2 regions of the Quadrisphaera sp. KR29 genome follow, and region 1 is predicted to be linked to the other one. Evidence: predicted binding sites of a transcription regulator. Region 1 holds the regulator's gene; the other holds the start of a gene.
The links. Region 1 encodes HrcA, which represses chaperone genes, less so after heat shock. Its sites were predicted from a motif close to GNTNGCACTCGGNNNNNCCGAGTGCNANC; they were not measured.
Positions count from the first base shown of each region.

Region 1 (13,989 bases):
CCGCGCGGTCATCACCTCCTCCTCCCACTTCCACCGCGTGGTCGCCGGCATCGAGCCGCCCAACGGGGTGCGCGTCCACGTGGCCGGGGTCGACCTCGTGCGCGACGCCGAGGGCGTCTTCCGGGTGCTGGAGGACAACGTCCGGGTGCCCTCGGGCGTCAGCTACGTGCTCACCAACCGCACGGCGATGGCGGGCGCGATGCCCGAGGCCTTCAGCGACCAGCGCATCCGCCCGGTCTCGGCCTACCCCCGCCGGCTCCTGGCCGCGCTGCGCGCAGCGGCGCCGGTGGGCGTGGAGGACCCGACGGTCGTCGTCCTGACCCCCGGGGTCTACAACAGCGCCTACTTCGAGCACGCGCTGCTGGCCCGCAGCATGGGCATCGAGCTGGTGGAGGGCCGCGACCTCGTCTGCCGCGGCGGGCGGCTGCACATGCGCACCACCGCCGGCCTGCGCCCGGTGCACGTGGTCTACCGGCGCGTCGACGACGAGTACCTCGACCCGGTGCACTTCCGCTCCGACTCCATGCTGGGGTGCCCCGGCCTGCTCAACGCCGCGCGCGCCGGCAACGTGACCATCGCCAACGGCATCGGCAACGGCGTCGCGGACGACAAGCTCCTCTACACCTACGTGCCCGACCTGGTGCGCTACTACCTCGGCGAGGAGCCCGTGCTGCCCAACGTCCCCACGTGGCGGCTGGAGGAGCCGGCGGCCCGCGAGGAGGTCTTCGACAGGCTCGCCGAGCTGGTGGTCAAGCCGGTCGACGGCTCCGGCGGCAAGGGCATCGTCATCGGCCCGGCCGCGAGCCCGCAGGAGCTGGAGCAGCTGCGGGCCCGCGTCAGCGCCGACCCCCGCGGGTGGATCGCCCAGCCGGTGGTGCGCCTCTCGACGGTGCCGACGCTGGTGGGGGACAGGGTGGCGCCGCGCCACGTCGACCTGCGCCCCTTCGCCGTCAACGACGGCTCGAACGTGTGGGTGCTGCCGGGGGGCCTGACGCGCGTGGCGCTGCCCGAGGGGGAGCTGGTGGTCAACTCCTCCCAGGGCGGCGGCAGCAAGGACACGTGGGTGCTCGCCGACGACCGCCCGGAGGAGGCCGCTCCCGCGCGCGCCCGCTCCAGCGCCGTCCCGGCGCCCCCGGGGGCCCCGCCGGACCGCGGGCCGGGCGTGGCCGGCACCGCCGACGTGCGCGACCAGCAGCAGCAGCAGCAGCAGCAGGCGCAGCGGGCGCCGGGGGAGCAGGGGCAGCCGTGCTGAGCCGCATCGCCGAGGCGCTGTTCTGGATCGGGCGCTACGTGGAGCGCGCCGAGGACACCGCCCGCCTGCTCGACGTCCAGCTGCAGCTCCTGGTCGAGGACCCGTGGCTGGACGAGGCGACGGCGTGCGCCAACCTCCTCGCCGTCATGGGCGCGCCCCTGGAGGCCGGCGAGGACGGCACCGTCCCGGCGGCGGACCGCCGCACCGTGCTCGACAGGCTCGGCTACGACCCGTACTCCTCCGCCTCGATCGTGGCCTCGATCGGCGGTGCCCGCGAGAACGCCCGCCGGGCCCGCGAGACGGTCTCCACGGAGATGTGGGAGGTGCTCAACACCGCCTACAACGCCGTGCCCTCGGGCCGGTGGCGCGCGGTGAGCGCCCACACGTTCTTCGCGTGGGTGCGCGACAGGACCTCCACCGTCACCGGCATCGCCGACTCCACGATGAGCCGCGACGACGGCTGGCTGTTCCTCGTGCTGGGCCGCAGCATCGAGCGCGCCGACATGACGGCCCGGCTCATCACCTCCACCGCCAGCCTGGGCGGGCCGGCGAGCCGCTGGCCGTCCCTGCTGCGCGCGTGCGGCGCGCACGAGACCTTCCTGCGCACCTACCGGGGCCTGGAGGACGAGACCGAGGCGGCGGAGTTCCTCCTGCTCGACAGGCTCTTCCCGCGCTCGGTCGTGCACGCCCTCGCCCAGGCGGAGCGGTGCCTGGCCGAGCTGGAGTCCAGCGGGCAGCGGGCGGGGGTCTTCGACGAGGCGCAGCGCCGCCTCGGCCGGGCGCGCGCGGAGCTGGAGTACCGCCCGCTGACGGACGTCCTGGCGCACCTGCCCGACGAGATGGAGCGGGTGCAGCGCACCTGCTCGGCCGCCTCCGACGCGGTGGCCCGCCGGTACTTCTCCAGCGCCGAGGCGCTGACCTGGGTGGGGGGGACCGCATGAGCGCGCGCCTGCGCATCGCGCACCACACCGGCTACCGCTACGGCGCACCGGTGACCAGCTCCTACAACGAGGTGCGGGTCACCCCGATGACCACCCCGGAGCAGACCGCGCTGCGCACGCGGCTGGAGGTGCGCCCGGCGCCCTGGCAGCACGTCTACCACGACTACTGGGGCTCGCAGGTGACCGTCTTCGAGGTGCACGAGCCGCACTCGGAGCTGGCGGTCACCGCGACCTCCACCGTGGAGGTCGACAGGCCGACAGCGCCCGTGCCCGGCGGCGGCTGGGAGGTGCTCCGCGACCCGCGCGCCGTCGACGAGATGGTGGAGCTGCTGGCCGCCTCCCCGGCCACCCAGCCCCCCGCGGAGCTCGCCGAGCGCGTGCAGCGGCTGGCCGCCTCCGGCGCCGCGCCGGACGACCTGGCCGCTGAGGTCTGCTCCCTGCTGCACCGGGAGGTCCGCTACGTGCCGGGCGCCACCGGGGTGGCCTCCCACGCCGCCGACGCCTGGCGCGAGCGCGCCGGCGTCTGCCAGGACCTCGCCCACCTCGCGCTGGGCGCGCTGCGGCTCGCGGGCGTGCCGGCCCGCTACGTCTCCGGGTACCTGCACCCCGACCCCTCGGCGCCGGTGGGCGCCACCGTCTCGGGGGAGTCCCACGCCTGGGTGGAGTGGTGGACCGGGGACTGGTTCGGGTGGGACCCCACCAACGACGTGCCGCCCGGCGACCGCCACGTGGTCGTCGCCCGCGGGCGCGAGTACTCCGACGTGCCGCCGCTCAAGGGCGTCTACGCCGGGACCGCGCCCTCGGAGATGGTCGTCAAGGTCGACATCACGCGCCTGGCCTGACCCGCGCCGGCTCAGCCGGCGGTGGGGAGCAGGCGCGGGGCCCTGCGGGCGTCGACGACGGCCTCGAACGCGGCGGCGTAGCCGAGCACGTCGACGTCGTCCCACTGCGCGCCGGTGAACGTGACGCCCACCGGGAGCACGTCGCCGGGGCCCGCGAAGCCCGCGGGCACGGTCACGGCCGGGTACCCGGCCACGGCGGCCGGCGTGGAGGTGGCGTAGACGAAGGCCGGCGGCTCGCCGTCGGTGTTCTGGTAGCTGAGCAGGTCCGGCGGCGTGCCGGTCAGCGAGACGACCGCCGCGAGGTCGTCCTGGTCACCGGGTCCCTGGGCGAGCGTGGTGTCGATCGACGCGCGCGCCAGCCGCCGGGCGTCCGCGCGGGCGCTGGCGACCTGCGGGGAGTCCGCCCCCGGCCCGGAGGCGGCGTCCTCGAAGGTCTCCTGACCGAACAGCGACAGCTCCACGGGGTCGGCGGCGTTGATCGCGATGAGGTCGCCGAGGGTCCTCGGCTGCCCCGGCGCGAGGCCGGCCAGGTAGGCGTCGACGTCGCGGGCGAACTCCGGCGCCAGGGCCAGGCCCTCGCCGGCCCCGACCGCCTCGGTGTCGGGCAGCTGGACGGGCACCAGCGTCGCGCCCGCCGCCTGCAGCGCGGCGACGGCGGAGGCGTAGACGGCCTCGGTGGCGTCGTCGACGGCGGCGGACTCCTCCTCGGTCAGCGTCCAGTACCCCAGGCGCGCTCCGGCCAGGGAGGGCCCGTTGCCCTCCACCAGGCGGCCGAAGGAGGTGTCCACGCCGTCGGGGCGCGCGGTGGTCGCGGCGTCGGCCGGGTCGACGTCGTCGAGGGCCTCCATGGCCAGCGCCGCGTCGACGGCGTGGCGGGCCAGGAGCCCGGCGGTGTCCTGCTCCAGCGACAGCGGCACGACGCCGGTGCGGCTGACCACGCCCAGGGTCGGCTTGACGCCCACCACCCCGTTGGTGGCGGCGGGGCAGACGATGGAGCCGTCGGTCTCGGTGCCGATCGCGATCTGCGCCAGGGAGGCGGCCACGCCCGCTCCGGACCCGGAGGAGGAGCCGCAGGGGTCCCGGTCGAGCGCGTGGGGGTTGCGCGTCTGCCCGCCGACGCCGCTCCAGCCGCTGGTGGCGGACGTGGAGCGGAAGTTGGCCCACTCCGACAGGTTCGCCTTGCCGATGACCACGGCGCCCGCGGCCCGCAGCTGCGCGGTGAGCGAGGCGTCGGGCGCGAGGTTGCCCGCCAGCGCCCGCGAGCCCGCCGTGGTCGGCAGCCCGGCGGAGCCGATGTTGTCCTTGAGGAGCACCGGCACGCCCTCCAGCGGGCTGCGGGCGCCGTGGGCGGCGCGGTGGGCGTCGCTGGCGCGCGCCTGCTCCAGCGCCGTGGGGTCGAGCGCCAGCACGGCACCGACCTGCGGGTCGACGTCGCGGATGCGCTGCAGGTAGGCGGCGGTCAGGCCCTCGGCGGTGAGCTCGCCGGCCTCGATGCGCCGCTGCAGCTCCGGGACCGTGAGCGGGTCGAGGTCCAGCCGGGGCACCTGCAGCCCCGCGGCCTGCGCCGCGGCGAGCAGCTCCCCCGCGCGGGCGGGGGCCGCGGTGCCGGTCCGGGCGGGCTCGGCGGCGGTGGGACCGCCGGCCCCCGCCAGGTCAGCGGCTGCCGCGTCGGCCGCCGGGGGCGCGGTGGGGTCGAGGTCCGCGGCCGAGGCGGACAGCGCCCCCGCGGGCAGGACCAGCGCGGCGGCCAGGGCGGAGGCGGCGGCGCGCGGTGCTCGGCGGACGGGACGGGGCACGGGAGCCTCCCAGGGTGCTGTGCGCCGGCTGGTGCGCAGCCGGGCGCCTCGGGTGGTTCGTCACCGTACGGGTGGTCCGTCCCGGTGTCTCCCTGTGCCTCCCCGTGGCTCCCGGTGCCTCCTGCGTCCGCCGGGTGCTCGGAGGACCGGCCCCTTGCGCGTGACGACCCGGTCACGCGCAAGGGGCCGATCCTCCGAGCACGGCGCATGGCGCACGACGCACCCCGGCGTCCGCAGGGCCGCGCGAGCCGCGCAGGGAGGGCTGCCGCCGCCGGAGGCCGGCGGGCGCACCGGCGCGGACCCCGCTGCGTGGGAGCATGGGCCGGTGCCAGCGTCCCCCACGTCGTCGTCCGCCGGGCTGGCGGGCATCCAGCCCGCGTCCACGGCGCCGGAGCGCCTCCGCAATTTCTGCATCATCGCCCACATCGACCACGGCAAGTCGACCCTGGCCGACCGCATGCTGCAGATCACCGGCATCGTCGACGACCGCGCCATGCGCGCGCAGTACCTCGACCGCATGGACATCGAGCGCGAGCGCGGCATCACCATCAAGAGCCAGGCCGTGCGCATGCCGTGGGCGCCCCGCACCGGCGCGCTCGCGGGCCAGGCGCACGCCCTCAACATGATCGACACCCCGGGCCACGTCGACTTCACCTACGAGGTCTCCCGCTCGCTGGCCGCCTGCGAGGGCGCCGTGCTGCTGGTCGACGCCGCCCAGGGCATCGAGGCCCAGACGCTGGCCAACCTCTACCTGGCGATGGAGAACGACCTCGCCATCGTCCCGGTCCTCAACAAGATCGACCTGCCGGCGGCGCAGCCGGAGCGCTACGCCGAGGAGCTCGCGGGCCTGGTCGGCGGTGACCCCGCCGACGTCCTGCGGGTCTCCGGCAAGACGGGCGTGGGCGTGGAGGCGCTGCTCGACAGGATCGTCGACGTCGTCCCCGCCCCGGTGGGAGACCCCGCCGCCCCGGCGCGCGCCATGATCTTCGACTCCGTCTACGACACCTACCGCGGCGTGGTCACCTACGTCCGCGTCGTCGACGGCGTGCTGCGCCCCCGCGAGCGCATCGCGATGATGTCGACCCGCGCCCAGCACGACCTGCTGGAGATCGGCGTCTCCAGCCCCGAGCCGACCCCGTCCGAGGGCCTCGGCGTCGGCGAGGTGGGCTACCTCATCACCGGCGTGAAGGACGTCCGCCAGAGCCGCGTCGGCGACACCGTCACCTCCGCCGCGCGCCAGGCCGCCGAGCCGGTCGGCGCCTACGAGGACCCCAAGCCGATGGTGTTCTCGGGCCTGTTCCCCATCGACGGCTCGGACTACCCGCTGCTGCGCGACGCCCTGGACAAGCTCAAGCTCAACGACGCCGCCCTGGCCTACGAGCCCGAGACGTCGGTGGCCCTCGGCTTCGGGTTCCGCTGCGGCTTCCTGGGGCTGCTGCACCTGGAGATCACCCGCGACCGCCTCGAGCGCGAGTTCGGGCTCGACCTCATCTCCACCGCGCCGTCGGTGGTCTACGAGGTCACCCTCGACGACGGCCGCGAGGTCACCGTCACCAACCCCAGCGAGTACCCCGCGGGCAAGGTCTCCGAGGTCCGCGAGCCGGTGGTCAAGGCCACCGTGCTCACGCCGAGCGACTACATCGGCACGGTCATGGAGCTGTGCCAGCAGCGCCGCGGCGAGCTGCAGGGGATGGACTACCTCTCCGAGGACCGCGTGGAGATGCGCTACCGCCTCCCGATGGCGGAGATCGTCTTCGACTTCTTCGACGCCCTGAAGTCGCGCACCCGCGGCTACGCGAGCTTCGACTACGACGTCGACGGCGACCAGGCCGCCGACCTCGTCAAGGTCGACATCCTCCTGCAGGGCGAGCAGGTCGACGCCTTCAGCGCCATCGTCCACAAGGACAAGGCGTACGCCTACGGCGTGATGATGGCCGGCAAGCTGCGCGAGCTCATCCCGCGCCAGCAGTTCGAGGTGCCCGTGCAGGCCGCGATCGGCGCGCGCGTCATCGCCCGCGAGACCGTCCGCGCCATCCGCAAGGACGTCCTGGCCAAGTGCTACGGCGGTGACATCACCCGCAAGCGCAAGCTGCTGGAGAAGCAGAAGGAGGGCAAGAAGCGCATGAAGATGGTCGGCCGCGTCGAGGTCCCCCAGGAGGCGTTCATCGCCGCGCTCTCCACCGACGCGCCGACGGGCAAGGACGCCGCCAAGAAGTGAGTCAGCCGCAGCGCGCGGTCATCGCGCGCTGCGGTCCGGCGTCGCCGCCCAGGTACCTCCCGACGTCGGCGAACCCGGCGCGCGCGTAGGCGCGCAGGCCGGCGTGGTTGCGCTCGTTGACCGTCAGGACGACGATGCGCGCCTCCGGCGCCACGGCCGGCGCCAGCGCCACGACCGCGCGCGCAGCGGCGGTCCCGAGGCCGCGGCCCTGCTGGCCCGCGCCGATGACGAAGGACCGCAGCAGCACCGCGGCGGCCGGGTCCTCGCCGGCGGCGGTGAGCAGCCCGGCGAGCTCGGCGTCGGCGTCGCGGGCCGCCGCGCCGGCGTGGAGCACCCCGGCGCCGACCACGACGTCGTCGTCGACCACGACGAACGGCGTGCGCGCCGGGTCGGCGAGGGCCAGCGGGAAGGACTCCGCCGGCGGGAGGGCGAACCGGCGCTGCTCGGGGCTGGTCTGCAGGCCGGACGCCGCGGCCAGCAGCGCGCCGTCGTCGGGTGCCACCACCACGAGGCGCACTGCCACGCCGCCATCCTGCCCCGCGGTGTCGGAACGCTGCCGCGAGGTGTCGGAACCGGGCCCGGGTTCCGACGGGTGGTGGCGCAGTTCCGACAAGTCGGGCCCGCTCGCCGCACCGCCCGGGGAGGATCGGGTCCTGTGGGCACCCTCCTCGCCGTCTGCCGCGTGCACCAGCTGCTGCCCGACGACGGCACCGTGGGCGTCACGGCCATCGACAAGCGCCCCGTGCAGGGTCCGGTCAAGGTGCTGGCGCTCGGCGCCCACGGCGACGTCCAGGCCGACAGGTACGACCACGGCGGACGCGACAAGGCGCTGTACGCCTACGCCCAGGAGGCCGCCGACCGGTGGGCCACCGAGCTGGGGCGCGAGGTGCCGCCGGGGCTGTTCGGGGAGAACCTGCGCACGGCCGGGGTCGACGTCGACGGCGCCGAGGTCGGCGAGCGGTGGCGCATCGGCTCCGGGGAGGCAGCCCTGGAGGTGGAGGTGACGATGCCCCGCACCCCCTGCGCGACGTTCGCGCGGCGCATGGGGGAGCAGCGGTGGGTCAGGCGGTTCGCCCGCGCCGGCGCCCCGGGCGCCTACCTGCGGGTCGTCCGGCCCGGCACGGTCGCCGCCGGAGACGCCGTGGAGGTCCTGTCGCGCCCCGGGCACGGCGTGGGCGTGGCCCGCTGGCTGGTCGAGGCCGACCCCGCCGACGCCCGCACGCTGCTGGCCTGCGCGGCCGACGGGGAGCTCGACCTCGCCCCGGACCTGCTCGACCTCCTGGTCGTCGTCGCCCGGCGCTGACGGCCCCGCCCGGTCAGCGCGGCTGCAGCGCCGCGACCATGACCACCTGCGGGTCGGCGGCCTGCGCCAGCCACCGGGCGCCGCTGTCCGCGAAGCCGGCCCGGGCGTACGCCGTGCGCGCCGCGGCGTTCGACTCGTGCACGCACAGCACCAGCAGCTCGGCCTCCGGCTCCAGCGCGTGCGCCAGCGCCCGCGCCTGGCGGGCCGCCGCCGTCCCGTACCCCCGGCCCTGGTGGTCGTGGCCGACGTAGAAGGCCCGCAGCAGCAGGCCCCGACCGGGGTCGTCCAGCAGGTGCTCGAGCTGGCCGTGGCGGTCCAGGGTGCCGAAGCCGACCACCCGCCCACCCCCGCCCGTCCCCGGGTCCGGGTCCGGGTCCGCGAGCACGGCGAAGGGGACCCGCAGCGCGTCCGCGCTGGCCGGGGGGTAGGTGCGCGAGGCCGGCAGGCAGTACCGGTCCTGGCCCGGTCCGGGCCGCAGCGCCAGGACCTCCGCGAGCAGCCGCGGGTCGCTCGCCGCCGACAGCGGCTCCAGCCTCACGCGCGGCAGCGGCCCGCCGGTCTGCGCCCCACCGCGTCGTCCAGCACCGCGTCGTCCAGCCACGTCCCCATCCCAGCACCGCCACCCGCCCGCTCGCGCTCCGCCCACCCGCGGCGGGGGTGCGACCATGGACGGCGATGAGCCCCGCCCTGCCCGACGGCGACCCCGCCCCCGCCGACGGGCTCCTGCCACCGTCGGCGCAGGCCGGCGCCGGCGCCCGCGACCTCGGCGTCTACCTGCACGTCCCGTTCTGCCGCGTCCGCTGCGGCTACTGCGACTTCAACACCTACACCGCCGCCGAGCTCGGCCCGCCGGAGCTGCCCGGCGCCTCCCAGGCCGGCTACGCCGGTGCGCTGGTCGAGGAGGTCGCGCTCGCGGCCCGCGTGCTGGAGGCCTCCGGCCTGCCCCGCCGGGAGGTGTCCACGGTCTTCGTCGGCGGCGGCACCCCCACGCTGCTGCCCGCCGCCGACCTGGCCAGGGGCCTGGACGCCGTGCGCGAGCACCTCGGCCTGGCCGCCGGCGCCGAGGTCACCACCGAGGCCAACCCCGACTCGGTCACCCCCGCCTCCCTGGAGCAGCTCGCCGCCGCTGGCTACACGCGCGTCAGCTTCGGGATGCAGTCGGCGGTGCCGCACGTGCTCGCCGTCCTGGAGCGCACCCACGACCCGTCCCGCGTGCCGCAGGCCGTCCGCTGGGCGCGCGAGGCCGGCCTGGCCGTCAGCCTGGACCTCATCTACGGCGCACCGGGGGAGTCCCTGGCCGACTGGCGCACCAGCCTGGAGGCGGCGCTGGCCTGCGAGCCGGACCACCTGTCCGCCTACGCCCTGGTGGTGGAGGAGGGGACGGCGATGGCCGCGCGGGTGCGCCGCGGGGAGCTCCCCCTGCCCGACCCCGACGACGAGGCCGCCCAGTACGAGCTGGCCGACGCCGTGCTGCGCGAGGCCGGCTACGGCTGGTACGAGGTGAGCAACTGGGCGCGCACGCCCGCCGACGCCTGCCGCCACAACCTCGCCTACTGGCGCGGGCAGGACTGGTGGGGCGCCGGCCCCGGCGCCCACAGCCACGTGGGCGGGGTGCGCTGGTGGAACGCCAAGCACCCCGCCGCCTGGGCGCGCCGCCTGGCCGCCGGCACCAGCCCCGCGGTGGGCCGGGAGGTCCTCGACGACGACGCGCGCTCCGTGGAGGCGGTGCTGCTCGGCGTCCGCCTGGCCGAGGGGCTGCCCGCCTCCCTGGTGCCGCCGGCGGGGCTCGCGCAGGTGCCGCGCCTGGTCGCCGACGGTCTGCTCGAGCCGCCCCCGGGCGACCCGGCCGACCCGGTGCGCCCCGGACGCGGCGGCACCCCCGACCGCGACCAGCCGCGGCTGCGGCTGACGCTGCGGGGGCGCCTGCTGGCCGACGCCGTCGTCCGCGCCCTCCTCGGCTGGGAGGGCCAGGACGACGGCGTCGCCGAGGTCACTTCACGAGCCGCCAGTTGAGCGGGTAGCGGTAGTCGACGCCCTGGTTGGCCCTGACGGCCGCGATGATGACGAAGACCAGCGCGACCAGCCCCAGCGGCACGTAGAGCAGCGCCCCGAGGCCGAGCGTGACGACGGTCACCACGCCGAGGGCGAGCGCGACGATGTTCACCAGGATCTGGAAGTTCAGCGCCTCCGCCGACTGGCTGCGGACGAACTGGCCGCGCTCGCGCAGGACCAGGTAGATCACCAGCGGCCCGACGAAGGTCAGCCCGATGAGGGAGCTGGCGATGGCGGAGACGTGGGACAGGCAGGCCCACAGGCGCTGGTCCTGCGGGGTCATCTCCGCGCCCTGCTGGTAGGCGGGCTGGTAGCCCTGCTGGTACGGCTGCTGGCCGTAGCCCTGCTGGCCGTAGCCCTGCTGGTACGGCGGCTGCTGGGCGTACCCCTGCTGGTACGGCGGCTGCTGGGCGTACCCCTGCTGGTACGGCGGCTGCTGGGCGTACCCCTGCTGGCCGCTGCCCTGCTGGTGCGGCGCCTGCTCGCTCCCGGAGGCCTGCTCGCCGTAACCGCGGCCGTACTGGCCGTACTGGGGCGGGGGCACCTCCCCGGACTGCGGGTCGGTCTGGTCGGACGGCCGACCGGGCTGCTCGGACACTTCTCCTCCTCGGGGCCCGGGGCGGGTCCGGGGGCCCGCCACCAGCGTCTCGGAAACGAGCCCCCCGCACCAGCGCCACACGCCCGGACGGACCCGCTCCCCGCCGTCGTCGCCCCACGGGCGCTCAGCGGTCGAGCTGGTCGCCGGTGACGAAGTCGATGAGCTCCTCCACCCGGCCCGACAGCGTCGGCTCCAGGTCGGCGATCGTGCGGACGCTGGCCAGCACCCGCTGCCAGCCGCGGGCGAGGTCGGCGGGGGTCTCGCGCGGCCAGCCCAGGGCCTCCAGGACGCCCTCCTTCCACGGCCGCCCGCGGGGGACCACCGGCCACGCGCCCAGGCCCAGGCGCGCGGGCCGCACGGCCTGCCAGACGTCGACGTAGGGGTGCCCGACCACCAGCACGTGCTCGGCGGCGCCCGGGGCGGCGCGCAGCGCCTCGGCCACGAGCCGCGTCTCCTTGGACCCCGTCACGAGGTGGTCCACGAGCACCCCGACCCGCCGGCCGGGCCCGGGACGGAACTCCGCGACGGCGGCGGCCAGGTGGTCCACGCCCTGCAGGCCCTCCACCACCACGCCCTCGACGCGCAGGTCGTCGCCCCAGACCTTCTCGACCAGCTCGGCGTCGTGCTTGCCCTCCACCCAGATCCGCGACCCCCGCGCCACGCGAGCGCGGGCGCCCTCGACGGCGAAGGAGCCGCTGGCGGTGCGGCCCGGGCGCAGCGGCGCGGCCCCCGAGGCGGTGCGGGCGGCCGGGGGCGGGGCCACCGGCGGCACCAGCACCACCGGCCGGCCCTCCTCGAGGAACCCGGCGCCGAGGGGGAAGCTGCGGGTGCGGCCCTTCCAGTCCTCCAGGACGACGACGCGCACGCCGCCGGCCTTCTCCACCCGCACGACGGCCCCGCTCCACCCGGTCTCGACGTCCTCCACCACCAGGCCCGGGGCTGCGGGGACCTCGCGGCTGGCGGTGCGGGCGCGGCGACGCCCGCTGGCCGGGTCGGTGACGGTGTCGCCGCGGCGCAGCGGCTCGCGGGCACCCCACCCGCCGTACAGCGGCCCGGAGCTCGCCGGCGCGCCCGGGGAGGGAGCGGGGGACGGGGCGCGCCGGCGCGGGGGCGTCGGGGGGGTCGGCACCCGCGCGACGCTACCTGCGGCCGCTGCCCGACGGCGTAGGATTGGCACTCCGCACCCGTGAGTGCCAGGCGCACCAGGCCGCCGCGCCGCCTCGCGCCACGACGCACCACCGACGAGCAGGGAGGACGCACCGTGACCGAGCCCCGGCGCCTCGCCGTCCTGCGCGCGATCGTGGAGGACTACGTCGCCACGCGGGAGCCGGTCGGCTCCAAGGCCCTGGTCGAGCGGCACGCCCTGGGCGTCTCGCCGGCCACCATCCGCAACGACATGGCAGCGCTGGAGGAGGAGGGGCTGATCGCCCAGCCCCACACCAGCGCCGGCCGGGTGCCCACCGACAAGGGCTACCGCGCCTTCGTCGACGGGCTGCCGGCCGTGCGCCCGCTCTCACCGGCGGAGCGGCGGGCCATCGACAGGCTCCTCGGCGAGGGCGGCCAGCCGGTCGACCTCGACGACGTGCTCGAGCGCACCGTGCGCGCCCTGGCGCAGCTGACCCACCAGGTCGCCGTCATCCAGTACCCCTCCCTGGCGCGCGCCCGCGTGCGCCACGTCGAGCTGGTGCAGCTGGCGCCGCGACGGCTGGTGCTGGTGCTCATCACCGACAGCGGACGGGTGGAGCAGCGCTCGGTGGAGGTGCCGCCGGAGGCCCCCGAGGTGGCCGCGGACCTGGTCAGCGAGCTGCGGGGCCGCTTCGGCGCGGCCACCGCCAGCCGCCGCGCCGACGAGGCGGTGGCCGCCCTGGACGGCGTGGTCGCCACCGTGTCCGCGGCCCGGCCCGAGGACGCCGCCGCGGCGGCCGCGGTGGCGGCTGCGCTGCGCTCCGCCCTGGACGCCACCCGCGACGAGCGCATGGTGCTGGCCGGCACCGCCAACCTCGTGCGCGGCGCGGGCGGCTTCTCGGCCTCGGTCGCCCCGGTCCTGGAGGCGATCGAGGAGCAGGTGGTGGTGCTGCGCCTGCTCGCCGAGATGGCGGACGACCCAGCCAGCGGCGTCTCGGTGCGGATCGGGCGGGAGATCGTGCACAGCGGCCTGTCCGACGCGGCCGTGGTCGCCTCCGGCTACGGCTCGGGCGGCGAGGTGGTGGCCCGCCTGGGCATCCTGGGTCCGACGCGCATGGACTACCCCACCTCGATCGCCGCCGTCCGCGCCGTCGCCCGCTACCTCAGCAAGGTCCTGGCGCGGTGAGCCGCCCGGCTGCCCGCGCCCTCCCGTCCGCACCTCCGTCCGCGGGCCCGCCCCGACGGACCCCCCGACTCCTCAGGAGCGTCTGACCGTGCCGACCGACCACTACGCCGCCCTCGGCGTGCCCCGCGACGCGAGCACCGAGGACGTCAAGAAGGCCTACCGCAAGCTCGCCCGCCAGCTGCACCCCGACGTCAACCCCGACGCCGGCGAGCGGTTCAAGGAGGTCTCGGCCGCGTACGAGGTGCTGAGCAACCCCGACAAGCGGCGGGTGTACGACGCGACGGGCAGCTCCGGCGGGCCCGGCGGCTTCGGCGGCGGCGGGTTCGGCGCCCAGGGCCAGCCCTTCGACCTCGGCGACCTGTTCGGCACCTTCTTCGGCGGGGGCGGCGGCGCGGCGCGCGGCCCGGTCTCGAGGGCCCAGCCCGGCCAGGACGCGCTGATCCGCCTCGAGGTCGACCTGGCCGAGGCCGTGTTCGGCGCCGAGCGGGAGATCACCGTGGACACCGCCGTGGTCTGCCCCACCTGCGACGGGAACTGCGCGCAGCCGGGCACCCAGGTGCGCACCTGCGACGTCTGCCACGGGCAGGGCCAGGTGCAGCGCGCCGCCCGCTCGCTGCTCGGCCAGGTGCTCACCACCTCCCCGTGCCCCGCGTGCGGCGGCTACGGCACCACCATC
Region 1 covers NZ_JBQXXG010000010.1:15,518-29,506, forward strand. Annotated here, with positions in the region: gene ACUN9U_RS10580 (circularly permuted type 2 ATP-grasp protein) at 1-1,252, shown strand, start outside; gene ACUN9U_RS10585 (alpha-E domain-containing protein) at 1,246-2,193, shown strand; gene ACUN9U_RS10590 (transglutaminase family protein) at 2,190-3,035, shown strand; gene ACUN9U_RS10595 (amidase family protein) at 3,047-4,831, opposite strand; gene lepA (translation elongation factor 4) at 5,157-7,049, shown strand; gene ACUN9U_RS10605 (GNAT family N-acetyltransferase) at 7,051-7,572, opposite strand; gene ACUN9U_RS10610 (MOSC domain-containing protein) at 7,705-8,352, shown strand; gene ACUN9U_RS10615 (GNAT family N-acetyltransferase) at 8,366-8,953, opposite strand; gene hemW (radical SAM family heme chaperone HemW) at 9,028-10,365, shown strand; gene ACUN9U_RS10625 (DUF4870 domain-containing protein) at 10,343-11,002, opposite strand; gene ACUN9U_RS10630 (DUF3097 family protein) at 11,127-12,020, opposite strand; gene hrcA (heat-inducible transcriptional repressor HrcA) at 12,264-13,313, shown strand; gene dnaJ (molecular chaperone DnaJ) at 13,402-13,989, shown strand, end outside.

Region 2 (13,989 bases), on a different contig from region 1:
GCGCCTGGAGCGGTGAGCTGTTCTGGTCGGAGCTGGCGGCCCCCGGGCGCACCTACCTGCTGGCCGAGGACGACCGAGGGACCCTGCTGGGGTACGCCGGGCTCGCCCTGGCCGGCCCCGACGCCGACGTCCAGACCCTGGCCGTGGCCCCGGCCGCGCAGCGGCGAGGCGTCGGCGGGCTGCTGCTGGACGCGCTCGTCACCGCGGCCCGCGCCGGCGGCGCCAGCGCCGTGCTGCTGGAGGTCCGCGCCGACAACGAGCCGGCCAGGGCCCTCTACGCCGCCCGCGGCTTCGAGCGCATCGGCGTGCGCCGCCGGTACTACCAGCCCGAGGACGTCGACGCCCTCGTGCTGCGCCTGCGCCTGTCGGGCTCCCCGGGCCGCTCGTAGGGTGGCCGGGTGACCTCGGCCCCCGCCCCCGCGCCCCTGGTGCTCGGCATCGAGAGCTCGTGCGACGAGACGGGCGTGGCCCTCGTGCGCGGGTCGGCGCTGCTCGGCCACGCGGTGGCCAGCAGCGTCGAGGAGCACGTGAGGTTCGGCGGCGTGGTCCCCGAGATCGCCAGCCGCGCGCACCTGGAGGCGCTGCTGCCCACGCTGCGCCGCGCGTGCGAGGAGGCCGGCGCCACCCTCGCGGACGTCGACGCGGTGGCCGTCACCGCCGGGCCCGGGCTGGCCGGTGCGCTGCTGGTGGGGGTCGCGGCGGCCAAGGCCCTCGCCCTGGGGCTCGACGTGCCGCTGCTGGGCGTCAACCACCTGGTCGCCCACGTGGCCGTCGACGTCCTCGTCTCCGGCGCGCTGCCCGAGCGCAGCGTGGCGCTGCTCGTCTCCGGTGGGCACACCGAGCTCCTCGACGTCAGCAGCCCCGCCGGCCAGGGGGTGGGCGCCCTGCGCGTGGAGCTGCTCGGCCAGACCCTCGACGACGCCGCCGGTGAGGCCTTCGACAAGGTCGCCCGCCTGCTCGGCCTGCCCTACCCCGGCGGCCCGCACGTGCAGCGGGCCGCCGAGGGCGGCGACCCGGCCGCCTACGCCTTCCCCCGGGGGCTGACCGCCGCGCACGACCTGCGCCGCCACCCGTACGACTTCTCCTTCTCGGGCCTGAAGACGGCGGTGGCGCGGCAGGTCGAGGCGCACCGGCGCGCCGGCGGGGAGGTCGACGGCGCCTTCGTCGCCGACGTCGCCGCCTCCTTCTCCGAGGCCGTGGCCGACGTCCTGGCCCGCAAGACGGTCACCGCGGCCCTCGACCGCGGCGTGGGGACGGTGCTGCTCGGAGGCGGCGTCGCGGCCAACGCGCGGGTGCGCGGCCTGCTCGCAGAGCGCTGCGAGGCCGCCGGTCTCGAGCTGCGCGTGCCGCCGCTGCGCCTGTGCACCGACAACGGCGCGATGGTCGCGGCGCTGGGCGCCCTCGCGCTGGCCGACGGGCTGGGTCCCTCCCCGCTCGACCTGGCGACCGACCCCGGCCTGCCGGTCTCCACCGTCGTCGTCTGACCGGCGTCGTCGTCCGACCCCGTCGCCCCACCCCGGAGCAGGAGCGCGCTGTGCACGGCGAGTACAAGGTCCCCGGCGGCAAGCTCGTCGTGGTCGACCTGGAGGTGACCGGTCCCGATGAGGCGGGCGCCGGCGGGGTGCTGCGCGACGTGCGCGTCTCGGGCGACTTCTTCCTCGAGCCGGACGACGCCCTGGAGGCGATCGACGCCGCGCTGGAGGGCCTGCCCGCGGACACCGAGGCCGCGGACCTGGCCGCGCGCGTGCGGGCGGCGCTCCCGCCCGGCGCCGCCCTCGTGGGGATCACCCCCGAGGCCGTCGCCGTCGTCGTCCGGCGCGCCCTGGCCCGGGCGACGGGCTTCGGCGACCACTCCTGGTCGCTCGTGCACCGCGGCCCGGAGAGCCCCGAGCTGCTCATGGCCCTCGACGAGGTCCTGCTGGACGAGGTCGCCCGCGGGCGGCGGGGCCCGACGCTGCGGGTGTGGGAGTGGGACCGCCCGACGGTGATCATCGGGAGCTTCCAGTCGCTGCGCAACGAGGTCGACGCTGCCGCCGCGGAGGCGCTCGGCGTGGACGTCGTCCGCCGGATCTCCGGCGGCGGGGCGATGTTCGCCGAGCCCGGCAACACCATCACGTGGTCGCTCACGGTGCCGTCCTCGCTGGTGGCGGGCCTCGGCTTCGTGGAGTCCTACGCCTTCCTGGACGCGTGGGTGCTCGAGGCGCTCGCCGACCTCGGCGTGCGCGCCGAGTACCGGCCGATCAACGACATCGTCTCGGCGGCAGGCAAGATCGCCGGAGCGGCGCAGAAGCGGCGGCCGGGGGCCGTGCTGCACCACGTGACCATGTCGTACGACATCGACGCGGCCAAGATGCTGCAGGTGCTGCGCATCGGGCGCGAGAAGCTCTCCGACAAGGGCACCACCAGCGCCGCCAAGCGCGTCGACCCGCTGCGCTCCCAGACGGGCATGGCCCGCGAGGACGTCATCGCCGCGATGGCCGCCTCCTTCCGCGCCCGCTACGGGCTGGCCGACGGCGACGTCACCGACGCCGAGCTGGCCGCGGCGCGCGAGCTGGCCCAGCGCAAGTACCGCGACCCGGCCTGGACCGCCCGCGTGCCCTGACGCGCCCGCTGCGGTCCCCGGCGGGCGCTCGGTGGGCGGACCGCCGGCGGGCGCAGCGCCCGCGGGCTCGGCTCAGGCGGTGACGGCCAGGGCGACGGCGAAGGCGGCGTAGGCCGCGGCCGCCGCGGCCAGGCGCACCGCGGTGACCCGCCGGGTGGCGAAGAGCACCAGCAGGTAGCCGACGCAGCCGAGCGTCGCGAGCGCCGCCAGCAGCAGCGGCCCCTGCACGTGCCAGCTGGTGAAGACCAGGCCCAGGCCCGTGGGGACCGTCGCCTGGATGACCATCGAGCCCGCGAGGTTGCCCAGCGCGAGGGAGACCTTGCCCTTGCGCACCCAGATCAGCGCGTTCAGCACCTCGGGGAGCTCGGTGGCGACGGGCGCCAGCAGCAGCGCCACGAGCGAGGCCGGCAGGCCGACCTGCGGTGCCAGCGACTCCAGCTGGCCGACGAAGACCTGCGAGGCGGTGAAGACCACGGCCAGCGACACGAGGACCTGCGCGACGACGGCGGTGGTGGTCGGGCGCTCGCGGCGCGGCTGCGCCCGGAGCGGCTCGAGGTCCTCGGCGCTGTGGGCGTCGCCGCCGGCGCGCACCTGGCGCCAGCAGTAGACGGCGTAGGCGCCGAAGAAGAGCCACCCGAGCCACGGCTTGACGGCGAAGGCGACCAGTCCGAGTCCCGCGGCCAGCGCGAAGGCGACGAGGAACCAGGCCTGGTCGCGGGCCAGAGCGCGCGCGTCCAGGCCGGCGAGCTGGGCGCTCTCGGCGCCGGTCGGACCGCCGCCCGCCTGCGCCGCCCGCACAGCGCGTGCCGCCCGCCCCGCCCGTGCCGCCCGCCCCGCCCGTGCCGTGGCGGCGCGCGCGGGCGCTCCCGCCGCGACCGGCTGGGCGGCCAGCGCGGGGGCGTCGGCCCGGCGCGCCGCCCGCCGGTCCACCAGCAGCACGACGCCGACCACGGCGTACGCCAGGCTGCCGACCACCAGCGGGCCGCCCAGCGCTGCGCCGACCCCCACCTCGGCACCGGACTCCTCGGAGCCGAAGAGCACGGCGACGAGCGTGACGACGCTCTCGGGCAGCGCGGTGCCCGCGGCGGCCAGCACGGTGCCCACGGCGGCCGAGCCGACGGCCATCCGCACGCCCAGCCACTCCACGGCGTTGACGAACCACTCGCACGCCAGGTAGATCAGCACGGCGCAGCCGAGCAGCAGGACGAGGGTGAGCAGCACGCGGTGCCTCCGCAGCAGGCGCGCCGCGCCCTCTCGGGCGCAGCGGGCGGGCGGCGAGCCGGGGACCCCGCAGGGCCCGCGACCAGCTCACCGCCGTCGGTCAGGTCGAGTCGTGGTGGCCCGCGCGGCGGGCCCGACACGACGCTACCGGCCGCCGGCGGGGGCGCCAAGCACTTCGGCCACCCGAAAAACAGGTCACTGACCTGGGCGAACGCGCCCGGGGGCTTCGGTCGCCCGAAACCCGCGGCTCTGCGGGGCCGCGCCGGGGCGGGGTCAGGAGCGCAGCGCCGCAGCCCACTCCGGCGCTGCGCGCTCGACCTCGGCGCGGGCGCCGGACAGGTCGGCGGGCTCGCGCAGGACCCGCGGCGGGCGCACCCGCAGCCGGGGGCGCAGCCCGGGCAGCGCCGCGGACACCGCGACGGCCAGGGCGAGCAGCAGCACCGGGGCGGCGAGCGCGAGCAGGAGCGCGGCGACGGCGGTGGGCACCGGCGGGCCCCCTTCCTCGGCAGCGCGGGCGGCACCAGCGCCGCCCGGGGTTTCGGTGGTCCGAAACTACCACCGGCCGCGCGCGGTCGCAGAGGGGTCGCCTCGGCGTCCCCTGGAGCCGCCGGGGGTGGGGCCTCAGCTCGTCAGCCACGCCTCCACGCGCTCCAGCGCACCGCTCACCAGTGCCGAGGGCGCGTGCGCCGCCGCCTCGATCCCGCTGCGCGCCACCGCCGCCAGCTGCGCGTCGTCGAGCCCCAGCGCGGTGCGGCAGGTCTGGTACTCCTCCAGCAGCCCGGGTCCGAAGAGCAGGGAGTCGTCGGGGCCGACCGAGCAGGCCACCCCGGCCTCCAGCAGCCGGGCCAGCGGGTGCTCGGGCAGCGAGGGGACCACGCCGAGCAGCGCGTTGGAGGTGGGGCACACGTCCAGGCAGACCCGCTCGGCCGCGAGGCGCTCCACCAGCGCGGGGTCCTCCAGCGCCCGCACGCCGTGGGCGACGCGACGGGCGCCGAGGTCGTCCAGGGCCGAGCGCACGCTGTCGGGCCCCAGCAGCTCCCCGGCGTGCGGCGCGGCGACCAGGCCGCCGGCCCGCGCCACCGCGAAGGCGCGGGCGAAGGGCGCCGGCGGGCCGAGCACCTCGTCGTGGGCCAGCCCGAAGGACACCACGCCGCCCTCGGCGCGGGTGACGGCCAGCTCCGCGAGCGCCTCGGCGTGCTCGGGGGGCAGCACGCGGATCGCCGTCACCATGAGCCCGAAGCCCACGCCCAGGCGCGCCGCGGTCGCGCGCCCCTCGTCCAGCGCGACGTCCAGGACGAGCCCCGAGTCACCCAGCAGCGGGCTGTCGTAGTGCGGCCACAGCTGCGGCTCCACCCACACCGCGCCGTCGGCGGCGGCGTCCTCGACCACCTCGCGCACCACGCGGCGCAGGTCGGCCTCGGACCTCACGCAGCGCGCCGCGGCGTCGTAGAGGCCGGCGAAGGCGGCGAAGGAGCCGTAGCCGCGCGTCGCCGGCACCGGGACCCCGTAGCCGGCCGCCAGCTCCGCCAGCGTGGAGGGGCGCATGCAGCCCTCCAGGTGCACGTGCAGGGAGGCCTTGGGCAGCAGGCGCAGGTCGCGGGTGCTCACGCCGCGCGCCGGCAGGCCGCGAGGACGCGGCGGACCACGGCCTGCGCCGCCGCGGCGGCGTCGACCCCGACGGCCACCCGCACGGTGCCCGCCGGGTCCGGGACGTGCACCGCCGCGCCGCGGGCGTCGACCTCCACCCGCCCGGGCGGACCGAGCTCCAGCACACCGGGCTCGACGAGCAGCAGCGCGGTCACCGGGTCGTGGGGGACGCCCCACGGCTCGTCCCACAGCTCCCACCACTGCCGCACCTGGGCCGCCAGGGCGGCGCCCAGGGGGCCGGCGGCGGCGATCCGCTCCACGTCGCCGGTCTCCAGGCGCACCTGCTGGGTGACCTCCAGGCCGACGACGAGGGTCGGGGCGCCGCACGCGAGCACCTCGGCGGCGGCGACGGCGTCGCTGCGCAGGTTGTGCTCGGCCTCGAGCCGCCCGTCCTGCTCGCGGGCGCCGTCCCAGCGGCCGCCCATGACCACCAGCGAGCGCAGGTCGGCGGCCAGCCCCGGGTGGCGCCGCAGCGCGGTGGCCACCTGGGTGAGCGGGCCGATGGCCAGCAGGTCCACGCCGCCGCGGTCCGCGGCCGCGGTGGCCGCCAGCCAGTCGGCGGCGTCCTCGGCGGCGCCCGCCCCGGGCGCGGGGGGCGTCGTGGGCGCCGTCGCCAGGTCGCCCAGCAGCGTCCCCTCGTGCCCGGCCCACCAGACCTCGGCGCCGGACAGCGGTGCGCCGGCGCCGGCGCGCACGGGCAGGCCCCCCGGCGCGCCCGGCCCGGGCGCCCCGGCCAGCTCGAGCAGGCGGGAGGTGGCGCGGGCGCGCAGGCCGGTGTCCCCGTAGACGGTGGTGACGCCCAGCAGCTCCACCTCCGGGGAGCCGAGCAGCAGGGCCAGGGCCAGGGCGTCGTCGACGTCGCTGCCGAGGTCGGTGTCCAGGGCCACGCGCCGCCGCCCGGTGGTGTGTTCCGTGCTCACGCGCCCCAGCCTGTCAGCCCGCGGTGAGGGCCGGGGCGGGCGCGGCCGGGCGGCACAGCAGGACGTGCTGGCGGCCCGCCACGCGGGTGAGCACGAGGGTGGCCCGGTGCGGACCCGCCAGGCGCAGGGAGCGGCGCAGCTGCTCCACGTCGACGGCGCTGCCGCGCTTGAGCACCTCCACGGCGCCCACGCCGCGGTCGCGCAGCCGGGTGCGCAGCGCCTTCAGCCCGAAGGGCCACACCTCCTCCACCGCCAGGGCGCGCGCCAGCGGCGTGCTCACCAGCCGGTCGGAGGTGACGTAGGCGATGGTCGGGTCCAGCAGCGACCCGCCGACGAGCGCGGCGACCTGCCCCACCAGCCCGGAGCGCACGACCGCGCCGTCGGGGTCGTAGAGGTAGGCACCGACGCCGTCGGGGGAGGCGAGGGCCGGGGGCACGGGCAGGTCGGCGTCGTCCAGGAGCGTCGCGGCGCCGCCGCGCCCGGGGGAGCGGAGCACCAGGGCGCTGGCGGCGCGGCCCGGGCGGGCCAGCGGCCCGAACCAGCAGACGGCCTCGACGACGTCGCCGTCGACGGAGACCCACTGCACCTCGGCGGGCAGGCCGGAGCCCGCGGCGAGGTCGCGCGGCACGCCCGGCGCCAGCTTGGCGCCCGTGGCCGGCACGCGCCGGGCGACGTCGAGCACGGTGCTCCACGGGGGCGAGGCGCGGTGGGGGTCGAGCACCCGGCGCCCGGCCGCGGTGCGGCGGGCGGGGTCGAGCCACGCGCCGTCCACGCCGGCGTCGCGGCCCAGCTCGGCGACGACGTCGAGCACGTCGGCGCGGTGCACCTGCGCCTCCGGCCAGTGGCGCAGGTTGACGGTGGCGACGGCAGCGGTGGCCTCGTCCCGCTCGACGGCGAGCACGCCCAGCCCCAGGGAGGCCAGGGCCATGGCGTCCCCGCCGATCCCGCAGCCGAGGTCGGCCACGCGGGTGCACCCGGCGTCGCGGAACCGCTGCGCGTGGTGGGCGGCGACCTGCAGGCGGGTGGCCTGCTCGAGGCCCTCGGCGGTGAGGAGCATGCCGGCGGCGAAGGGGCCGAACTTCGCCTCGGCGCGGGCGCGCAGGCGCGACTGCGTCAGGGCGGCGGCGACGACGGCGGGGTCAGCGCCCTCGGCGCGCAGGCGCTCCCCGAGCGCCATCGCGGCGTCGGGGCCGCCGTAGGGCGGCAGGGCCTCCAGCAGCGCCCACCCCTCGGGGCGCAGCAGGGGCGCGACGCTCGCGGCCGAGGGCGAGGGGGCGGGCTCGCCGGCGGGTCCCTCGTGCACGCGAGGATCCTCCCAGCACCCGGGCAGCGCCGGGCGGGGGAGGCGGCTGGCACTCGGGTTGACCGAGTGCTGACGCCCTCACTAGTGTCCTTCTTGGCACTCTCCCCGTGAGAGTGCCAGCGCCCGAGGCTGGAGCGGCACCCGCGACGACGCCCCGGCCCACCGGCGCGCGCACCCGTCCGTTCCGCACCACCAGCGAAGGGGAGGTCCGCCCGTGTCGGTCTCCATCAAGCCGCTCGAGGACCGCATCGTCGTCAAGCCCCTCGACGCCGAGCAGACCACCGCATCCGGCCTCGTCATCCCGGACACCGCGAAGGAGAAGCCCCAGGAGGGCGAGGTCCTCAGCGTGGGCCCGGGCCGCATCGACGACAACGGCAACCGCGTGCCGCTCGACGTCAAGGTCGGCGACAAGGTCATCTACTCCAAGTACGGGGGCACCGAGGTGAAGTACGGCGGCCAGGAGCTGCTCGTGCTCTCCGCGCGCGACGTGCTCGCCGTCGTCGCCTGAGCGCGGCACCGCAACCTCTGATCGACCTCTGATCACGGCTCGCCCCGGCGGCCCCACCGCCGTCGGGCGGGGGCCCCGGGGCGTTCGCCGTCCCTGAACCAGCCACCAGGAAGAAGGACATGGCCAAGCAGCTGCAGTTCGACGAGAACGCCCGCCGCGCGCTCGAGCGCGGGGTCGACGCCCTCGCGAACGCCGTGAAGGTGACCCTCGGCCCCAAGGGCCGCAACGTGGTCATCGACAAGAAGTGGGGCGCCCCCACCATCACCAACGACGGCGTGACCATCGCCCGCGAGGTGGAGCTGGACGACCCCTACGAGAACCTCGGCGCCCAGCTCGCCAAGGAGGTCGCCACCAAGACCAACGACGTCGCGGGCGACGGCACCACCACCGCGACCGTCCTGGCGCAGGCCATGGTCAAGGAGGGCCTGCGCAACGTGGCCGCCGGCGCCAGCCCCGCCGGGCTCAAGCGCGGCATCGACAAGGCCGTCGACGCGGTCTCCGAGCAGCTGCTCGCCACCGCCCGCGAGATCGACGACAAGGGCGAGATCGCCCAGGTCGCCACCATCTCCGCGCAGGATTCGGGCGTCGGCGACCTGCTCGCCGAGGCCTTCGACAAGGTCGGCAAGGACGGCGTCATCACCGTCGAGGAGTCCAGCTCGATGACCCTCGAGCTCGACTTCACCGAGGGCATGCAGTTCGACAAGGGCTACATCTCGCCCTACTTCGTCACCGACTCCGAGCGCATGGAGGCCGTCCTCGAGGACGCGCACGTGCTGCTCTCGCAGGGCAAGATCAGCTCCGTCCAGGAGCTCCTGCCGCTGCTGGAGAAGGTCCTGCAGACCTCCAAGCCGCTGTTCATCATCGCCGAGGACGTCGACGGCGAGGCCCTGTCCACGCTCGTCGTGAACAAGATCCGCGGCACCTTCACCGCCGCCGCCGTCAAGGCCCCGGCCTTCGGCGACCGCCGCAAGGCGATCCTGCAGGACATCGCCATCCTCACCGGCGCCCAGGTCGTCAGCCCCGAGGTCGGCCTCAAGCTCGACCAGGTCGGCCTGGAGGTCCTCGGCTCGGCCCGCCGCGTCGTCATCACCAAGGACGACACGACGATCATCGACGGCGGCGGCGACGCCGACGCCGTGGCCGACCGCGTGCGCCAGGTCAAGGCGGAGATCGAGAACACCGACTCCGACTGGGACCGCGAGAAGCTGCAGGAGCGCCTGGCCAAGCTGGCCGGCGGCGTCTGCGTCATCAAGGTCGGCGCTGCCACCGAGGTGGAGCTCAAGGAGAAGAAGCACCGCATCGAGGACGCCGTCTCGGCGACCCGCGCGGCCATCGAGGAGGGCATCGTCGCCGGCGGCGGCTCCGCCCTCATCCAGGCCGTCTCCGCGATCGACGCCCTGGAGCTCACCGGCGACGAGGCCACCGGCGCGCAGATCGTGCGCCGCTCGGCCGCCGAGCCGCTGCGCTGGATCGCCGAGAACGCGGGCCTGGAGGGCTACGTGGCCGTGGAGAAGGTGCGCGGCCTCGACGCCGGGCACGGCCTCAACGCCGCCACCGGCGAGTACGTCGACCTCGTGGCCGCGGGCGTCATCGACCCGGTCAAGGTCACGCGCTCCGCGCTGCGCAACGCCGCCTCGATCGCGTCGATGGTCCTCACCACCGACACCCTCGTGGTGGACAAGCCCGAGGAGGAGGCCCCCGCGGCCGCCGGCCACGGGCACAGCCACTGAGCGACCCGCCCCACGGCGCAGCCCCCCGGACCTCGCGGTCCGGGGGGCTGCGTCACGTCGGGGCGCTGCGGCGTCCAGCGGGTCCGCCGGGGACGACGAGGGCCCCGGACCTGCTGGTCCGGGGCCCTCGTCCGTCGGCGTCCGCCGCCGGTGGCGTCAGCCGACCTGGGCGATCCGGGTCTCGGCGACCACCGGGTTGGGGGTGCGGCGGGAGCGCTGGGCGGCGTAGATGCGCTCGCGGTCGTCCTCGGTGAGGCCGCCCCACACGCCGTAGGGCTCGCGCACGGTCAGGGCGTGCTGGCGGCAGTCCTCCACCACGGGGCACGCGGAGCAGATGGCCACGGCGGCGGCGTCGCGGTTGCGGCGCGCTGGGCCGCGCTCGCCCTCGGGGTGGAAGAACAGGTTGGTGTCGTGCTCGCGGCACGAGCCCTGCAGCTGCCACTCCCAGATGTCGGCGACGGGGCCGGGGAGGCGGGAGATCTCAGCCATGGGGTCCTCCGGGAGGCTCGGTGGTGCGTGGTCGGGGTGGTGCGGGTGGTTCGCAGACGTCGGGTGCAGCGCGCGGGTGGTGGCCGCGCGCAGCGGGTGTGGAACGGCTCCCCGCGGGGTACCCCCTGCTCAGAGCGTCCTCGCGGCCGCTCCGGGCTCAACGGGGACGACACTACAACCGCTTCAGGGGTTGTTCAAGGACCTGGGGCTGGGCCGTTCGTGTGAACGGCGGCCGGCCGGCCCCGCGGGCCAGCGCGCAGAGGACCGGAGGGTGCCCTGGAGGGGCGCCGGCGCGGTGGCGACGCCAGGGCCGCCCGACCACACTGGCGGGGTGCCCACCCCCGACGCCGCCCCCTCGGGCGTGTCGCTCGGCGTCGCGGCCGCGGCGCGGCGCCTGGGGGTCGCCCCCGCCACCCTGAGGACGTGGGCCCGCCGCTACGGGCTGGGCCCGAGCGAGCACGAGTCGGGCTCCCACCGCCGCTACACCCCCGAGGACCTCGCCCGCCTGGTGGTCATGCGCCGGCTGACGCTGGAGGGGGTGCCCCCGGTCACCGCCGCCGCCTCCGCGCTGGCCACGGACCCCAGCGACGCCGCGCTGGCGCTGGCCGCGGGCGGGGCCGACGGCGCCGGCGGCCCCGACCCGGACGAGCCCGACGAGCGGGTCACCACCGGGGACGTGCCGGCCGTGGTCGCCCTGGCCGGTGACCTGGGCGTGTGGAGCGCCGTGCTGCCCGCCGACCGCACCCCGCTCACCCGCCGCCCCTCTCCCGCCGGCCAGGGGGCGCTGCAGCGCGCCGTGCTCGCCGGGGACGCCCCCGGCGCCGCGGCGGCCGTCCTGGCCGCCTGCTCCTCCAAGGGACCGCTGCGGGCCTGGGAGGAGGTGGTCGAGCCCGCCCGCCAGGCGCTCGGCCGCCGCTGGGAGGCCACCGGCCCCGGCGTCGACTCCGAGGTCCTGCTCACCGCCGCCACGCTGGAGGCGCTGCGCGCCCTGCGCCGCCCCCCGGAGCGCACCACCGCCGTCGTCCTGCTCGCACCGGCGGAGGGGGAGGCCGACGCGCTGCCCCTGCACGTCCTCGCGGCCGCCGTCGCCGCCCGCGGGGTGCGCCCGTGGGTGCTGGCCCCCGGCCTGCCGCGCGAGGCGGTGGCCGCCGCGGTCCGCCGCACCGGCCCTGCCGCGGTGCTCGTGCACGCCCAGCGCCCCGTGGCCGACGCGGGAGCCCAGCTGGCGCCGCTGCCGCGCCTGCGCCACCCCGCCCGGCTGGTGCTCTCCGGGCCCGGCTGGGACGGGACCGACCTGCCGGAGGGCCGCGCGGCCCTGCGGGCGCCCGCGCTGGCCGGGGCCCTCGAGGTGCTGCTGGAGGCGACCGAGGCCTAGCGCTCAGGTCGGCGCCTCCCGTGCCGATGACACCTCCAGGACAGCCGACCGCACGGGTCGGCGCACACGGAGGTGGCGAGAGTGTCTGCGACGGCGACGGTCATGGTCTGCGACGACTCCCCGCTGGTGCGGGAGAACCTGCGACGCGCCGTCGCGGGGGTGGCCGGCGTGGGGCGCGTCATCGGCGCCAGCTCCGGTGAGGAGGTCCTCGCCCGCTGGCCCGTCGAGCGCCCGGCGCTGGTGCTCATGGACGTCCGCATGCCCGGCATCGGCGGCGTCGAGGCCGCCCGCCGCCTCCTGGCCCGCCACCCCGGCGCCGGGGTGCTCATGCTCACCGTCGCCGAGGACGTCGAGGGCGTGGCCCGCGCCGTCTCCGCCGGCGCCCGCGGCTACGTCGTCAAGGACGCGACCCGCTCGGAGCTGGTCGCCGCCGTCATCGGCGCCATGGGGGAGGCCGGTGCGCGCGGCCGCGGCGCCCGCCGCACCGAGGCCGGCGCCGCGCCGGCCCTGACCGAGCGCGAGCTGCAGGTGCTCACCGGCATGGGCGAGGGCCGCAGCAACGCCGAGATCGGCAAGCAGCTGTTCCTGTCCGAGGACACGGTGAAGACCCACGCGCGCCGCCTGTTCCGCAAGCTGGACGCCGCGGACCGCGCCCAGGCGGTCGCCAAGGGCTTCCGGCTGGGCATGGTCCACTGACGCCCCGCTGAGCCCCGCGCCGCGGGCCCCGCACCCCCGGGGTGCGGGGCCCGCTCGCGTCCTGCGGCCCGCGCGGCGGCCCCTACGATCGAGGGGTGCCGTCCGACGACAGCCTCCTCGGTGCCTCCGCCCTCCCCCTCGACGGCCTCGGCCTCACCTTCGACGACGTGCTGCTGCTGCCCGGGCAGAGCGACGTCGTCCCCAGCGCCGCGGACACGGCCTCGCGGGTGTCCAAGCGCGTGGAGGTGGCCGTCCCCCTGCTGAGCTCGGCCATGGACACCGTCACCGAGTCGCGCATGGCCATCGCCATGGCGCGCCAGGGCGGCCTGGGCGTGCTGCACCGCAACCTGTCCCCCGAGGAGCAGGCCAACCAGGTCGACCTGGTCAAGCGCTCGGAGTCGGGCATGGTCACCGACCCTGTGGTCTGCCCCCCCGAGGCCACCCTCGACGAGGTCGACGCGCTGTGCGCCCGCTACCGCATCTCCGGGGTGCCCGTGGTCGACGAGGGCGGCCACCTCGTCGGCATCGTCACCAACCGCGACCTGCGCTTCGAGACCGACCGCTCGCGCACCGCCGGCGAGGTCATGACGCGGATGCCGCTGGTCACCGCGCCGGTGGGGACCTCGCCCGAGGACGCGATGGCGCTGCTGGCCAAGCACAAGGTCGAGAAGCTGCCGCTGGTCGACGGCGGCGGCCGGCTGCGCGGGCTGATCACCGTCAAGGACTTCACCAAGCGCGAGCAGTACCCGCTGGCCACCAAGGACGAGGCCGGCCGCCTGCGCGTGGCCGCCGCCATGGGCGTCTTCGAGGGCGCCTGGAAGCGCGCCATGCTGCTGGTCGAGGCGGGCGTCGACGTGCTCGTCGTCGACATGGCCCACGGCCACTCGCGCGCCGTGCTCGAGATGGTCGCCGCGCTCAAGGCCGAGCCGGCCGCCGCGCACGTCGACGTCGTCGGCGGCAACGTCGCCACCCGCGCCGCTGCCGCGGCGCTGGTGGAGGCGGGCGTCGACGGCGTCAAGGTGGGCGTCGGGCCGGGCTCGATCTGCACCACCCGCGTCGTCGCCGGCGTCGGGGTCCCGCAGGTGACCGCCATCGCCGAGGCCGCGGCCGCGTGCCGCCCCGCGGGGGTGCCGGTCATCGGCGACGGCGGCCTGCAGTACTCCGGTGACATCGCCAAGGCCCTCGTGGCCGGCGCGGACACCGTGATGCTCGGCTCGCTGCTGGCAGGCTGCGACGAGAGCCCGGGCGAGCTCGTCTTCATCAACGGCAAGCAGTACAAGTCCTACCGCGGCATGGGCTCCCTGGGGGCCCAGCAGACCCGCGCGGGCGGCCGGGGCTTCTCCAAGGACCGCTACTTCCAGAACGACGTCGCCGCCGCCGACCAGTTCGTGCCCGAGGGCATCGAGGGGCAGGTGCCCTACCGCGGCCCCCTCGCCGCGGTGGCCCACCAGCTGGTGGGGGGCCTGCGGCAGTCGATGTTCTACACCGGGGCGGCCAC
Region 2 covers NZ_JBQXXG010000002.1:312,877-326,865, forward strand. Annotated here, with positions in the region: gene rimI (ribosomal protein S18-alanine N-acetyltransferase) at 1-389, shown strand, start outside; gene tsaD (tRNA (adenosine(37)-N6)-threonylcarbamoyltransferase complex transferase subunit TsaD) at 399-1,484, shown strand; gene ACUN9U_RS03310 (lipoate--protein ligase family protein) at 1,535-2,602, shown strand; gene ACUN9U_RS03315 (sodium:calcium antiporter) at 2,675-3,820, opposite strand; gene ACUN9U_RS03320 (hypothetical protein) at 4,097-4,309, opposite strand; gene add (adenosine deaminase) at 4,445-5,431, opposite strand; gene ACUN9U_RS03330 (nucleoside hydrolase) at 5,428-6,390, opposite strand; gene ACUN9U_RS03335 (THUMP-like domain-containing protein) at 6,404-7,693, opposite strand; gene groES (co-chaperone GroES) at 7,908-8,201, shown strand; gene groL (chaperonin GroEL) at 8,321-9,931, shown strand; gene ACUN9U_RS03350 (WhiB family transcriptional regulator) at 10,088-10,420, opposite strand; gene ACUN9U_RS03355 (MerR family transcriptional regulator) at 10,752-11,795, shown strand; gene ACUN9U_RS03360 (response regulator transcription factor) at 11,898-12,491, shown strand; gene guaB (IMP dehydrogenase) at 12,587-13,989, shown strand, end outside.
Region 2: groES (co-chaperone GroES) is a predicted target of HrcA. The motif match lies at 7,739-7,767, and genes of this name have one in related genera.